DNA from 2 places in the Pseudarthrobacter sp. PH31-O2 genome. Region 1 is predicted to be linked to the other one. Evidence: riboswitches for the same ligand, from Rfam matches in the RefSeq annotation. Region 1 holds a riboswitch; the other holds the start of a gene.
The links. A riboswitch is a leader RNA that binds a small molecule or an ion and turns the genes downstream of it on or off. The one in region 1 is predicted to bind thiamine pyrophosphate.

Region 1 (7,282 bases):
GTAGGGACTCGCTGCGCGAGCCAGTTTGCCGGGTTGCTCGAATTCGGGCTCCGCTCACCGGGTTGTCATTCTTGGAGGAGGATCTGGATGATGGCCTCTTGGCGCCAAGATCGGAGATCACCTGTCCCGGCTAATTGAACTGCCTCGGGTTTTTGGTTTCTCCATGGGGAGGCATACTAAGCGGCTGATCCGGGAGCATGCTACGGCTGTGTCCTCATGGGGGCCAGCATCAACAACAAGGGCAGGAACGCGCATTCGGACAGTTCTGTTGGGATGCGCTCGCTTGTCATAGGGCTGTTCAACGATGGGCTAACGAATTGCTGGGCCGTCTTGGGGATCGCTAAGCGTCCGATCGGCAGCAAAGTATCGCCGTGCCCGGGCTCCATGACCGACAGCAGATGCCAGAAACTCGGGGATTGCACCGTCTGAGGAGTGCGCATGACCGGGGGCCGGGCGGTCCGGTATCGACGCGACACCGACGTCAGTTCGACGTAGGATTCAGTGACAGGAAAGGACTTCCGTCATGAGGCTTGAGGGCTGGCATCTGATTATCATCATCGTTCTAGTTCTGGTTCTTTTTGCTGCACCGAAGCTGCCGGGAATGGCCAGGAGCCTGGGCCAATCGATGCGTATCTTCAAGTCCGAAGTCCGCGAGATGAAGGAGGAGGGCCCTCCTGAGAAGAACGCCGCGGACGCCGAACCCGTCGAGGGCCGGACCGTGAATTACCCGAAGTCCACGGGGGTCGAAAGCCGGACCGGAGACGGAACCGACGTACCGCCGCCGACCCGCGCCTAAGACACCATGGCAGCCGGTAAGAGCAGCCGATCCAACCCTGAGGGGCGGATGGCGCTCTTGGACCACCTCAAGGAGTTGCGGAACCGGCTTTTCAAGGCTGCGGTCGCCGTCGTGCTGGGGACCGTCGTCGGCTTCCTCGTATACCAGCCCTTTCTTACGGCGCTCATCAAGCCGATTCGGGACCTGAACGAACATGAGGGCCGGCAGGCCACGCTGAACTTCGACGGCGTGGCGAGCTCCTTCGACCTGTTGATCCAAGTATCCGTGTTCCTGGGCCTCATCCTCGCCAGCCCGGTCTGGCTCTACCAGCTCTGGGCGTTCATCGTCCCGGGCCTGCATAAGAAGGAACGCCGGCTCGCCTTGTCGTTCGTCGCGGCAGCCGTGCCGCTGTTCCTCGGCGGCGTGGCCCTGGCCTGGCTCGTGCTGCCGAACGCCGTGCGGGTGTTGACGGATTTCACTCCCGCCGGGGCTCCAACTTCATCAGCGCCCAGATCTACCTGTCCTTCGTCCTGCGCCTGCTCCTCGCGTTCGGCATCGCGTTCCTGCTCCCTGTGGTCCTGTTCGGCCTGAACCTGGCCGGGCTGGTCAAGGGCGCCCAACTCCTCAAGAGCTGGCGGATCACTGTGTTCCTCGTGTGTCTGTTTGCCGCCATGGCCGCGCCGGGCGCGGATGCCACGAGTATGTTCTATCTTGCCGTGCCCATGCTGGTGTTGTTCTTCACGGCCATCGGGCTCTGCCTGCTCAATGATCGCCGCCGGGAACGGCGGACGGTCAAGCTTGCCGCGGAGACCGAAGCCCGCGCGGACCTGGCAACGCCCGGCTCCGAACTGGGGAATCTCTAGCCCTTGGTGCAACGGGTCAGCCGCGCACCATGTGCCTGGCGGGAAGCGGATCAGCCCGGTGAGGCCCGCCGGCGCATGGGCCTTTCTGCCCCGACCACGGCCGGCGGGCAGCCCCCGGGGTGCCCGCCTGCCGTGGTCCATCCGTTTCTGTATGGGTGTGGGGTGGTGAGGCGCTGGCTGCGCTCCGGTTGATCTCGCCGTTTACCCCCTTGGGGAAGAACCCGCCTTCTCTTTCTGCTTTGGCGGTGAGGTAGGCGATGTTCAGGACCTGCCCCGGGCTGCGGCTGAAAGCGATGCCGTTTGCGTCGGTCGGGACAAGGTTGGCGGTGTCTTTAGTGCCAATACCCTGATCGAAATCAGTTGATCCATCGAGGCTGTCCCGGGCGTCGGAGATCGCTTGGGCGGGTACCTGCAGATCACGAGCGTAGAGGGTGGTTCTGATGATTCCGGCGTGATAAGCCTCGACAGCGAGGATACCGGCGGCGGCTTCGAGGTCAATGCCGCAATTTGCCGTCCTCATGTATGCAGACGAGTCCCTCCATACTGTCGACGCAGCAGAGTCTGGCCTCGGCCGAGGAACCCGACGCCTCCCAGGCCCTGATGGGCGTCTTCGCCGACGAAGGTATCCGGGTCGTCCGCCGGGCGGCCGTGTCCTCGGTGCGCACGGACCCGGCCACCGGCGGGATCATCGCGACCGCGATCGTCTCAGGTGGGCAGCAGGAATTCCGGGCCGCCAGACTGCTCGTCGCCACCGGACGCCGGCCGGTCACGAACGGACTGAACCTGGCCGCGGTCGGCGGCAAAACCGGGCACCGGGGCGAAATCCTCTTGCAGAACATCCTAGCCAGCTCCCACGAACGGATCTGGGCCGCCGGGGAAGGGACCGGACACCGCGAATTCGTCTACGTCGCAGCCGCCCACGGCTCCCTTGTGGGGGAGAACGCCTTCAACAACGCCGGCCGTGAGGTCGACGCAGCCGGTATCCGGTGCGTATGCCGGGTGCTTCCCCTGGCATACGTCCCCAGAGCCTTGGTGAACAGGGACACCCGAGGCTTCATCAAAATTGTCGCCGACGCGGACAACGGACGGATCGTGGGAATGACCGCCGTCGCCAAGGACGCCGGTGACCTGGCCGCGGCCGGGGTCTTCATCATGGAAGCGGGAATGACTGTGGAGCAGGTGGCGAACCTATGGAGCGCGTACCTCACAATGGCCGAAGGAATCAAGATCGCCGCCCAGTCCTTCACCACCGATGTCTCCAAACTCTCATGCTGCGCCTCGTGACCAGCTAGGCCTCCACACGGATGCAGCAGGCCTCGTTGAGTACGACTTCATCGATCCAGCCGACCTCCGTCCTCACAGGTAACCGACATCGTCCTCGCACCCTCTCGCCCTCGCTGCCCCGGCACGGATCAACAGTGCAGGCGTCTGCATCATTTCGAATGCTGTGCGTTCGGAGGACTGCCGGCTGGCCAGAGGAGCGCATCATCCTCGGCAGCTGCCGACAGGAGTCTCAGCTTCCGGTGATTCGGCGTGCACTGCGTCGCTGGAGGGCCTGCTTCCGATAATGGCTGCCGTCCGGGGGATACCCGGGATCATCCAGAGCGGTAGAACGGGCACGCTGGGGTGCTACGATTTTTCCATCCACACGGGTGCCCTTGCAAGGGCTGAGATCGGGCTGATGCAGTCTGCGACCGTTGAACCTGTCCGGGTCATGCCGGCGAAGGAAGTAGGAAACCACTGATGAGCTCCATGAATTCACATTCGCTCGCGTACGCCCGAGACCCCGAAAATGGCATTAGGGTCCCTGTCACGGAGATTGCCCTGGAGGACTCTCCGAACGGGACGAAGAATCCACCGTTCACGGTCTACCGGACGGCCGGGCCCGGAAGCGATCCTGTGATCGGCCTGGAGCCGTTCCGGTCCGAATGGATAGAATCCAGGGGCGACACCGAGCCCTACGGCGGCCGGGAACGGAACCTGCTCGACGACGGTAAATCCGCCGTGCGACGGGGTGCGGCTTCTGCTGAATGGAAAGGCGCGCAGCCGGTTCCCCGCCGCGCCCTCGAGGGTAAGACCGTTACCCAGATGCGCTACGCCCGCCAGGGCGTCATCACTCCCGAGATGCGGTTTGTGGCAGTGCGGGAAAACTGCGACGTTGAGCTGGTGCGCGGCGAAGTTGCCGCAGGTCGGGCCATCATTCCCAACAACATCAACCACCCCGAATCCGAACCGATGATCATCGGCAAGGCCTTCCTCGTGAAGATCAACGCCAACATCGGCAACTCCGCGGTCACCTCCTCCATCGCTGAGGAAGTGGACAAACTGCAGTGGGCCGCCCGATGGGGCGCCGACACCGTGATGGACCTCTCCACCGGCGATGACATCCACACCACGCGTGAATGGATCATCCGCAACGCTCCGGTCCCGATTGGGACAGTACCGATCTATCAGGCACTGGAGAAGGTCAACGGTGAGGCCAATGACCTGACCTGGGAAATCTATCGGGACACCGTGATCGAACAATGCGAGCAGGGCGTGGACTATATGACCGTCCACGCCGGGGTGCTGCTGCGGTACGTCCCCCTGACCGCCAACCGGGTGACCGGTATCGTCTCCCGCGGCGGGTCGATCATGGCCGGCTGGTGCCTGGCCCACCACCAGGAGAACTTCCTCTACACACACTTCGACGAACTGTGCGAGATCTTCGCCAAGTACGACGTCGCCTTTTCCCTGGGTGATGGCCTGCGGCCCGGCGCGACCGCGGATGCCAACGACGCCGCCCAGTTCGCCGAACTGGACACCCTCGCCGAACTCACCAAGCGGGCCTGGAAGTACGACGTGCAGGCCATGGTCGAAGGCCCCGGGCACATCCCCTTCCACCTCGTCCGCGAAAACGTCGAGCGACAGCAGGAACTCTGCGACGGCGCCCCCTTCTACACCCTCGGCCCGCTGGTGACCGACATCGCCCCAGGCTATGACCACATCACCTCGGCCATCGGCGCCACCGAAATCGCCCGCTACGGCACCGCAATGCTCTGCTACGTCACGCCCAAGGAACACCTCGGGTTGCCGAACAAGGATGACGTCAAGACCGGCGTCATCACCTACAAAATCGCCGCCCACGCCGCCGACCTCGCCAAAGGACACCCAGGAGCCCACGGTCGCGACGACGCCCTGTCAAAGGCACGGTTCGAGTTCCGCTGGCGGGACCAGTTCGCACTTTCCCTGGACCCGTAAACAGCCGAATCCTTCCATGACGAGACGTTGCCCGCCGAGCCGGCGAAGACCGCGCACTTCTGCTCCATGTGCGGACCCAAGTTCTGCTCCATGCGGCTCTCCCAGGACATCCGCGACCAGTTCGGAGGCATGTCCGAACAGGAAGCCATCGCCGGAATGAACGCTAAATCCGACGAGTTCCGCGAATCCGGCGGTAAGGTCTACCTTCCCGAACCCGTCGTGCCCGGGAGCTAGGAACGAGGAGCGGGTTCGGGCGGCGCCGGCACTCCGGCGCCGGTCCTGCCCCGATCCGGAACTAGAGATCTGTTCGACTGGGTCGGCGGGGAGGGCTGTGAGTCGGCGTCGGTCCCGTCGATCTGCTCGACCATGAGTTCGCGATCCGCCCGGTATTGACGAATCTCGGGGCGGAGGTGGTGGTCTTACTGGCGCAGGAGCTCACGTCCGCTGAGCGAACCGCCGGTTGAGTCCGTCTCCTTGGATGCGCCCCGCTGGTGAGTAGGGCTTTGGAGTTTCTGATTTCTTGCATAAGGAGTTCCGACCGGACCAGCCCGGGGTTGACGTCGGCGCGGCGGGCAACCTCCGAGACCGTGATGGGCAGGGTCAAGTTGTTATTCGCTTTTCTTCACCGGCGTTTCGGGCTGGGATGGCGGGTGACGGTACGGTCTCCTGACTCGGGTGCGGGGTTGTTTGGGTGCACTTAGCAGGCGCCGGGCCAGGGTTAGGGTTTCTGCGAGGTTGACAGTGGGGAGGTAGGCGCGGGTGATGGCGTTGGCAATGGCGGGCAGTGCGGCTGCGTCAGGGTAGAGCATGTAGAGGGGTTCGTAGCGGGGCTGGAATTTTGCTTTGAATGCCAGCAGGGACCTGAACCCGTAGACAGGTTCCAGGGTCGCGCCGAGCCGGTCGAGGAGCCGGTCCAGGCTGCCGGAGCTCTGGTTGCTTGCCGAAGCTGGTCCGCGCTGTGGTGGTTCGTTGTGCCGGGCCAGCGGCGCTCCAGAGAGGCTGATGAACCCGTATCCTTCGTTTTTGAGGCTGAGTGAGGCGGAAGCGATAAGGAATTCGATGCCGGCACGGAATCCGTTGGTGCGGCGCCGCATGAAGTCCAGGGTCCAGCCTTCGATGGTGCCGTTGTTGTAGACGGGCAGCCAAGAGGCGACGGCGTGGACCATGCGGTCAGTGCCGACGGCAACCAGCAGTCGGACCTCGGGGTCGTTGAGTTCGTCCAGGCTTCCGAGGGTGAATCCCATTTCGGGCATTTTCTTGTCGGCGACCCATTCTTCCGAGATCTCCTGGATCTGTGCCAGTACCGAGAACGATGCGGTCCGGTATGTGGTCCATTCGGCCCTGATCCCGGCTTTGGCGGCGTTATTCATCGCGGTTCGGACGTCCTGGAATTTCTTTCCTTTAAAGGACACCGCATCAAGCGGCAGGATCGTTTCCTGGGCGACCTGCACTGAGCCCCAGCCCAGGGACGCGGCGTGGTCGCGCAGATCCTGGGGGACGGAGTAGAAGCACGGGGTCCAGCCTTGCCCACTGCAAAAACGGGTGAACTCCTCGAACGTGGCATGGCGAGGGGTCACGGGTCCGACCGGGCCGCCCAGGGCCAGGGCAACCCCAGCGATGACACGATAGGCGATGAAACTTTCACCGGTGGAGGAGAACCAGTACATATTCCCTGGCCAGGTCGTCATCCAGGACAAGTTGCCACCGTGGTTGGCTTTCAGTATTCCTCGTGCGAGTTCGGTACCGGAGTGGTGCTGTGTTGGGGCCGGGCGCAGGAAGGTTTTTAAGGTCATGATTGCGGTGACAGCCCAGAAGACAATGCCGACTCCTTCATAGAGAACGGTTGCAGCGGCGCCCTGGGGAACGAACGCCGGGGCAAGATCGAGCATGTATCCCAGCGGCAGAAACCTATCCGGTATATCTGCGAGCAGTTCCCTGGGTCCCGGGACGGGTGTGATGCTGGGAGCCAGGAGGATTCCGGCCAACAGGTAGACGGAGGCAAGGAAGGCTGCTGTCTTCCCGGTGCTGACCGCGAGCCGTCGGTAGGTTCCGGCAGGGGCCGACACCGGAAAAAGCCCGCGGAAGATCAGCAGCACCAGCGTCAGCACCGCGGGCAGGAGTAGCGGCAGCACCAGCGCGAGAGGGTGCGTGTACCCGGCAGTTTCGATGGCGCCGATCCCTTCGGGCGCCACGGTGCCCGGTGCTCCCGGATACAGCACCCCTGCGATGGTTATTCCGGCCAGCACGGACAATCCCAGCTGAACCAGCACGGCGGCGGCCCAGGCGAAGCGGCGTCCTCGGCGTAAACCGTCTGCGAGGATCAGTAAGAGAAAAGATGGCAGGACCGCCATGAAAATTGCGCCGGCGCATTCCTTCGCTTGTCCCGGGTCGGCGCACAGGACTT
Region 2 (7,282 bases), on a different contig from region 1:
ACGACGCCCATCGGGACGTTGACCTGGCGCAGCCGCAGCCCGTTGGGCAGGGTCTGGCCGCGCACCACGTTACCGACCGGATCCGGCAGGTTGGCGAGGTTCTCCAGGGCGGCGGCGAGGCCCTGGATGCGGGCATCGGTGAGGGTGAGCCGGTCCAGCAGCGCCGCGGAGGTGCCGTTGGCCTTCCCGGCGGCCACGTCCGTGGCGTTGGCGGCAAGGACCCCGGCCTGACGCTCCAACAGCGCTGCGGCGATGGCGCGCAGCCCCCGGTCCTTCCAGGCCCGGTTGGCGCGGGACATCCTGCGGCCTGCGGCACGGGAACGGTCGGCGATGGCGTGGACGGCGGCCTCGACGTCGGCCGGTGAAAGCGTGGATGGTTCAGGCACGGAAGAGCCCGTGGTTGAGTCGATGGAATTCGCTGCGGATTCGTGAATCAGTGCCTCAGTCATCATTCCAGTCTAGGCGAGGCTCCCGGTTAGACCAGAACCAGGTCATCCACGTGGATGACCTCCCGGTCGAAGCCCCTGCCCAGCGACTCCCCCAGTTCCACTGTGGAACGGCCCAGCATTTGCGGGAGCTCATCGGAGGAGTAGTTGACCAGCCCGCGCGCAACGACTGTTCCATCCGCTGCAACCATCTCGACGGCGTCGCCGGATTCAAAGGTCCCTTCCACGGCCGTGACGCCGGCCGGAAGCAGGGAGGTGTGGTGGTCGCGGACGGCTGTGACGGCGCCGTCGTCGAGGATCAGCCGGCCCTGCACATGGGCGAGGTGGGCCAGCCACATCATCCGCACGGACTTGCGTCCGCTGTTGACAGTGAACAAGGTGCCGACGTCCTCCCCGGCCAGTGCGGCGGCAGCGTTTGCCGTGGAGGTGACCAGCGCGGGGATACCGGAATCCGCGGCCATCGTGGCGGCTTCGACTTTGGTCTGCATTCCGCCTGTTCCGACCCCCGCCTTGCCGGGCGAGCCGATGGTGACGTCCTCCAGGTCCGCGGGGCCGTCGACCCGGGGAATACGCTTGGCACCTTTGGCGGGCGGGCCGTCGTAGAGGGCATCGACGTCGGAGAGCAACAGCAGGGCATCGGCCCGGACCAGGTGCGCCACCAGGGCGGACAAGCGGTCGTTGTCGCCGAAACGGATCTTGTGCGTGGCCACCGTGTCATTTTCGTTGACCACCGGCACAACGCCCAGGTTCAGCAAACGGTTCAGCGCCCGGAACGCATTCATGTGGTGACTGCGCCGCATCAGGTCATCTGCGGTCAGGAGCACCTGGCTGACGGTAATCCCGTGGGCACCAAAGGCGTGCGTGTAACGGGCCATCAGCAGCCCCTGGCCCACGCTGGCGGCGGCCTGTTGGGTGGCGAGGTCCCGGGGACGCTTCGTCAGGCCCAGCGGCGCGAGCCCCGCGGAGATCGCTCCCGAAGACACCAGGATGATTTCGGTGCCGCTATTGCTTTTGGCCGCCAGCGCGTTCGACAGTTCGATCAGCGCGTCCTCGGAGATTCCGCCCTTGATACTGGTGAGCGACGACGAACCCACCTTGACCACAATGCGGCGAGCCCGGGCGAGCAGCCTGCGGTCGTTGGTTTTGGGTTCCTCGATGACAACTGCGGACTTGTCGCTCACGTGTTAAGGCTCACTCCTCATTCTCGGTGTCAAGGGCGCTTTCCTTAAGCGGCTTGGGCCGGCGGCCGCTGACGGATTCAGTCCAGATACCGGCTTTGCGCTCGGCTTCGAGCTCGGCGCGGGCCACAGCCTTGGCCTCGCGGCGCTCCACCTGTTCATCGCGCTTTTGGCCACGGGTGGGGCGGTCGCCGATGTCGGCAAAGCGCACGTCGGTTCCGCGGGGTGCTGCCAACAGTTCGGCGCCGGCCATCATGGTCGGCTCCCAGTCGAAGACGACGCCGTCGTCTTCACCGATGACCACCATGTCGCCCGGGGTGGCGCCCTGTTTGAACAGCTCGTTTTCTACGCCGAGCTTAGCCAGTCGGTCAGCAAGGTAGCCGATAGCCTCCTCGTTGGTGAAGTCGGTCTGCTTGACCCAGCGCACGGGCTTGTCGCCGAGGACGCGGAACAGCGGCTCCAGGTTCTTCTCCTCGCGGCGGATTTTGAAGCCGGACTCGTTGACGGCGCGAGGTTTGAGTACCGGGGCGTGGACCTTCGGCGGCGCGGCAGCAATGGCGTCGCGGGCAGCCTGGACGATCTCGCCCATCGCGAAGCCAAGCTGGCGGAGACCTTCGTGGCTGGTCGCCGAAATTTCGAAGACCTTGAAGCCGCGGGATTCGAGTTCGGGGCGGACAAATTCTGCCATGTCCTTGCCGTCCGGGAGGTCGACCTTGTTCAGGGCGATCAGGCGCGGGCGCTGGTTCAGCGGAACAACTTCACCGTCGGAACCGGCATAGCTCATGTCCACCGCGTATTTGTCCAGCTCGGCTTCGATGACGGCGAGGTCCGAGAGCGGATCGCGGTCTGATTCGAGCGTGCCGCAGTCGAGCACATGCACCAGGGCGGCGCAACGCTCAACGTGGCGCAGGAAGTGGTGGCCGAGGCCCTTGCCTTCGCTGGCGCCTTCGATCAGGCCGGGGACGTCGGCGATGGTGAAGCGCACCTCGCCGGCCTGGACCACACCGAGGTTCGGGATCAGGGTGGTGAACGGGTAGTCGGCGATTTTGGGCCGGGCGGCAGACATCGCGGCAATCAGGCTGGACTTGCCGGCGGAGGGGAACCCGACCAAGGCAATATCGGCGATGGATTTCAGTTCCAGGACAACGTCACTGGATTCGCCTTCGATGCCGAGCAGGGCGAATCCCGGGGCGCGGCGTTTCTGCGAGGAGAGCGAAGCGTTGCCCAGTCCACCGATGCCGCCGGCCGCGGCGATGTATTCGGAACCCTCACCGACCAGGTCTGCGAGGACCCTGCCGTCCTTGGACTTGACCACGGTGCCCTCGGGAACCGGGAGGATCAGGGTTTCGCCGTGCTTGCCGGCGCGCCAGTCGCCCATACCGGGTCCGCCGTTGGTGGCGTGGCGGTGCGGGGCGTGGTGGTAATCGAGCAGGGTCGTGGTCTGGGGGTCCACGCGCAGGATAACGTCGCCGCCGTTGCCGCCGTTGCCGCCGTCGGGACCGCCGAGCGGCTTGAACTTCTCGCGGTGAACGGAGACACAGCCGTGGCCGCCGGTACCGCCGGATACGTGCAGTACTACCCGGTCTACAAAGCTCGCCACGTGGATCTCCTCAGTGCTGTTCCCGTAAGCGTGCAAAGACGCTCAGGATGATTGTAATGCGGTTAAAACACCGGTGGAGCGGACCTAATGGCCCGCCCCACCGATTTAAAACGTAGGTACTACTCTGCAGCTGCTGCAGCCACAATGTTCACAACGCGACGACCGCGGCGGGTGCCGAACTCGACGGCTCCGGGAGCCAGGGCGAACAGGGTGTCGTCGCCGCCGCGGCCGACGCCGGCGCCCGGGTGGAAGTGGGTTCCACGCTGGCGGACGATGATCTCGCCTGCGGAAACTACCTGACCGCCGAAGCGCTTGACGCCGAGGTACTGGGCGTTCGAGTCACGACCGTTGCGAGTGGAACTCGCGCCTTTTTTATGTGCCATTTGGAAATGCCTGCCTTAAAATTCTGGGGAATCTGCTGAAAACCTGAACAGTAACGAGTAGTTACTTGATACCGGTGATCTTGACCTTGGTCAATTCCTGACGGTGACCCTGGCGCTTTTTGTAACCGGTCTTGTTCTTGAACTTCTGGATGACGATCTTGGGACCGCGAAGGTCCTCAAGGATCTCAGCCGTAACCTTTACCTTGGCCAGGTCCGAAGCAGCAGACATGACCTTGTCACCGTCTACCAGGAGCAGTGCGGGCAACTCAAAGGTGCTGCCGGCTCCACCGGGGACGCGGTTCAGGGTAACGAAGTCTCCAACGGAAACCTTCTCTTGCCGGCCGCCTGCGCGGACAATCGCGTACACCACTGGGGAACTCACTTCTCTCGACGTTTATTACTAGATTTGCGTGCGGAACCTGGGTCCAAAGTTGATGGTCCGGCTCACGCTGTGCCTCTACGCCGGTGGGTTCCCCGGGGGAACCCATGAGCTATCCCGTGGACATTCGCACCTGAAATCAAGTGGAGCGTCCTCAAGGTCATAACCCAAGTGTTGGCGTAAGCACCGAAGATCTAGACTACGCTAATTTTGCCTTCGGCCGCAAATGAGGCTGGTTCCGAAGGGAGGTACGTGCTAGGTGACACCCTGTATGGACAGGACGTTGCCGCAACGACTTCCGGAACCGCGCCTCCCTATCGTACAGGCTCCCTGCTGTCCCGCGGCTCAGGCGTGCACGCGCGGCGCGTCGAAGAAGTCCACTTCGTAGCGGGCGGACTGCCGGAAGGCCACGGTCATGGCGTCCCGTTCGCCGGGTGAGGCCGCCCGGGCTGCGGTGTCGGTGTGGGCGATGGCCTGCCGGGTGGCGTCGGCGAACTCCGGATCGGCGTAGGTGCGCAGCCACGCGGCGTAGGGGTGCGATTGCGGCGCACCCGCGGCGAGGAACCGGTTGTGCAGTGCCTGTCCCACCTCGGCATAGAGCCAGAAGCACGGCAGTACCGCAGCGATCAGCACTCCGTAGCTCCCGGTGACCGAGGCGGCCAGAAGGTGGTCTACGTAGGACTTGGTGACCGGTCCGAGCGTCCGCTCCGCCGTGCGTCCGCGCAGCCAGGTCCGGTGCAGTTCGGCTTCGACGCTGAGGCAATTCTGTGCGGAGCGGGTCCAGAAGAGCTGTTCGTCTTCCGTGGGTGCGATCGCGGCGGCCCGGGAGAGGACCCGCGAATAGCCGTTCAGGTACAGGGCGTCCTGTCCGAGGTAGTACGCGAAGTCCTGCTCCGGCAAGGACCCGTCCGCCAGGGCCGTGATGAAGTCCAGGCCGTAGATGGCCTCGAGGTCGGCAGCAGCGGTTTCCCGCAGTCCACGGGCGAATTCACCCGCGGCAGGGACCCGGTGCAGTTCGCCGCCGCCGGCACCCGTACCGTGATGGGCGGTCTGATGCTGGACATGGTGGAAGTGATGGACCGGGCCGTTGCCGCTGCCGACGTCGAGGTCCGCCGAGGTGCGCAGCGCCCCTTCCAGCCACGGCTTAACTTCCCGCAAGGCGGCCTCCCAGTCCCCGACCCGGGCCTGCACGGTCGCCATCGCCGCGGACAGTGAGCATCCCGTTCCGTGGCTGTTGCTGGTGCGGACCCGCTCCCCCGGTACTACTATGACGTGCCGGGCCAGGACCCCGCAGGTGTTGACGAGCGCGTCCGGGCAGCCGTCGCCGTGCTCGCCGGCTCCGCCCGCAGCGCCGGTGCCGTCGAGGTGGCCGCCCTTCACCAGGACGGTCGTGCCGGTGCCGGCGGCAAGCCGCTTGCCCTGTTCCAGCGCCGCAGCCCAGTTGCCGGCGACGGGTTCGTTGAGCAGAATCGCGAGTTCGGCGAGGTTCGGCGTGATCAGGTCCGCGTAGGGCAGCAGTTCTTGCAGCGCCGATTCGGCGGGCGCCTGCAGCAGCCGGTCACCGCTTGTGGCCACCATCACGGGGTCCAGCACCACAATGGCGGGCCTGACCTTCGCCAGCCAGGTCCGGACGGCGTCGATCACGGCGGCGTCCCCCAGCATCCCGATCTTGACGGCGTCGATCCGGATGTCGGCGCTGACCGCGTCAAGCTGGGCGGTCAGGAAATCTGCCGGCGGGACGTGGATGGCGCTGACGCCGCGTGTGTTCTGTGCGGTCAGGGCGGTGATGGCGGCCATGCCGTAGCCGCCATGCGCGGCAATGCTCTTCAGGTCCGCCTGGATCCCGGCACCGCCGGAGGGGTCCGAGCCTGCGATCGTGAGCACCCGCGGGATCCGGGATGCCGGGGCTGCTGGGACAGCGGGAAGAAACGGGGAGGCGGCGGTCATGGGAGACATCCCTTCGCCGGTGCTAACCGGACAGGTTCAACGGGTCTGGATCTCAGCCGGCTCGATGCGCGGCACCCCGTGTCAGGGACCAAGCCTAGCCGCATCCTTTAACGAAGTCGCGGGCACGGCCCGAACCTGGCGTATTGCTACGCGGCCCGGACCGCACCCGCGGCCTTCCCGAACTTTCTTGGGGTTAGAGTTCCGAGGCCGGAACGCCGACGCCGAGGATAATCGGTTCGTTTGTGGCCGGTTTGGCCGTCGGCGTTGTTGCTGCTGCCGGGGCCTTTGCCTCGTGTACCGAAACGGCAGCCTGCGGCGCCGCCCGGCGCTGCTCTACCGAGGTTTCGTTGGCTGCTCCCTGCGCGCGGCTGGCGCTGCGGTTGCGCCGTCCGCGGCGGGCACGGGAGGCGCCGGCCTCGGGGGCCGCCTCCGTCTGGGAGCCTGGCGCCTGGGCGCGGCCCGGGCCGGTTCCGCCGGCACGCGCCGGAGCCGCCGGTGCAGTCCGGGCTGCGGCCGCCTTCGCAGCCGGTGCAGCGGGATCCGCCGCGGAGACTTCCCCGCTGTCACCCAGCTGGGCGAAAGCCTCGGTCAGCAGGTCCATGGTCAGCGCGGGCGCACCCGACTCGTCGGCATGCTCCACAAACGGCAGTGCGACTTGTTCGCCGCCGAAGGTCAGCACGGCGCCGGGACGTCCGGCAGCCTCCTCCGTTGCGGCCAGCTCGACGGCTGCCTCAACAGCGGCCTGGCGGACCCCGGCGTCGACTCCCGTGGCCGCTTCATCGTCATGCAGATGGGCAGCATGCGCCGCCGCAGCGATATTCGCCAGCGCGTGGCGGGTCGCCTCGGCCTTGGCATGGCGTTCGGCGTCGGTGGGCTCGGGGTGCGCTGCGGCCGGCACCGACTGTTCGTCCGTGCCCTGGCCGCCCCGTCCGCGGCGGCGGCTCTTGCGTTCGGTCCGCGGGGGGGCAGGCTGCTCCGCACGGGGAATGTGATGCTCGGCGGCAACGACGTTGGCGCGGCGGTGCTCCACCGGCTCGTCGTGGGTCACAATGCCGCGGCCGGCGCAGGCCTCGCACTGTTCGCCGAAAACTTCCAGCAGCCCGGTACCCATCCGCTTCCGCGTCATCTGCACGAGGCCCAGCGAAGTCACCTCCGCGACCTGGTGTTTGGTCCGGTCCCGGCCCAGGCACTCCACCATGCGGCGCAGTACCAGGTCCCGGTTCGATTCAAGCACCATGTCGATGAAGTCGATCACGATAATGCCGCCGATGTCGCGGAGCCGGAGCTGCCGGACAACTTCTTCGGCCGCTTCGAGGTTGTTTTTGGTGACGGTTTCCTCAAGGTTGCCG

Region 2: linked by a shared signal. The riboswitch ahead of QMG72_RS01985 (bifunctional hydroxymethylpyrimidine kinase/phosphomethylpyrimidine kinase) and the one ahead of thiC (phosphomethylpyrimidine synthase ThiC) in region 1 are both predicted to bind thiamine pyrophosphate.

What each region holds. Positions count from the first base shown of each region.
Region 1 is NZ_JASIST010000013.1:68,421-75,702, reverse strand. Features, by position in the region: gene tatA (Sec-independent protein translocase subunit TatA) at 524-796, shown strand; partial or broken gene tatC (twin-arginine translocase subunit TatC) at 845-1,638, shown strand; gene QMG72_RS16675 (hypothetical protein) at 1,655-2,158, opposite strand; partial or broken gene QMG72_RS16670 (oxidoreductase dimerization domain-containing protein) at 2,191-2,922, shown strand; TPP riboswitch at 3,277-3,384, shown strand; partial or broken gene thiC (phosphomethylpyrimidine synthase ThiC) at 3,382-5,112, shown strand; gene QMG72_RS16660 (bifunctional lysylphosphatidylglycerol flippase/synthetase MprF) at 5,487-7,282, opposite strand, start outside.
Region 2 is NZ_JASIST010000001.1:450,919-458,200, reverse strand. Features, by position in the region: gene QMG72_RS02010 (glutamate-5-semialdehyde dehydrogenase) at 1-449, opposite strand, end outside; gene proB (glutamate 5-kinase) at 476-1,627, opposite strand; gene obgE (GTPase ObgE) at 1,638-3,224, opposite strand; gene rpmA (50S ribosomal protein L27) at 3,344-3,607, opposite strand; gene rplU (50S ribosomal protein L21) at 3,669-3,977, opposite strand; gene QMG72_RS01985 (bifunctional hydroxymethylpyrimidine kinase/phosphomethylpyrimidine kinase) at 4,332-5,933, opposite strand; TPP riboswitch at 5,925-6,022, opposite strand; gene QMG72_RS01980 (Rne/Rng family ribonuclease) at 6,127-7,282, opposite strand, start outside.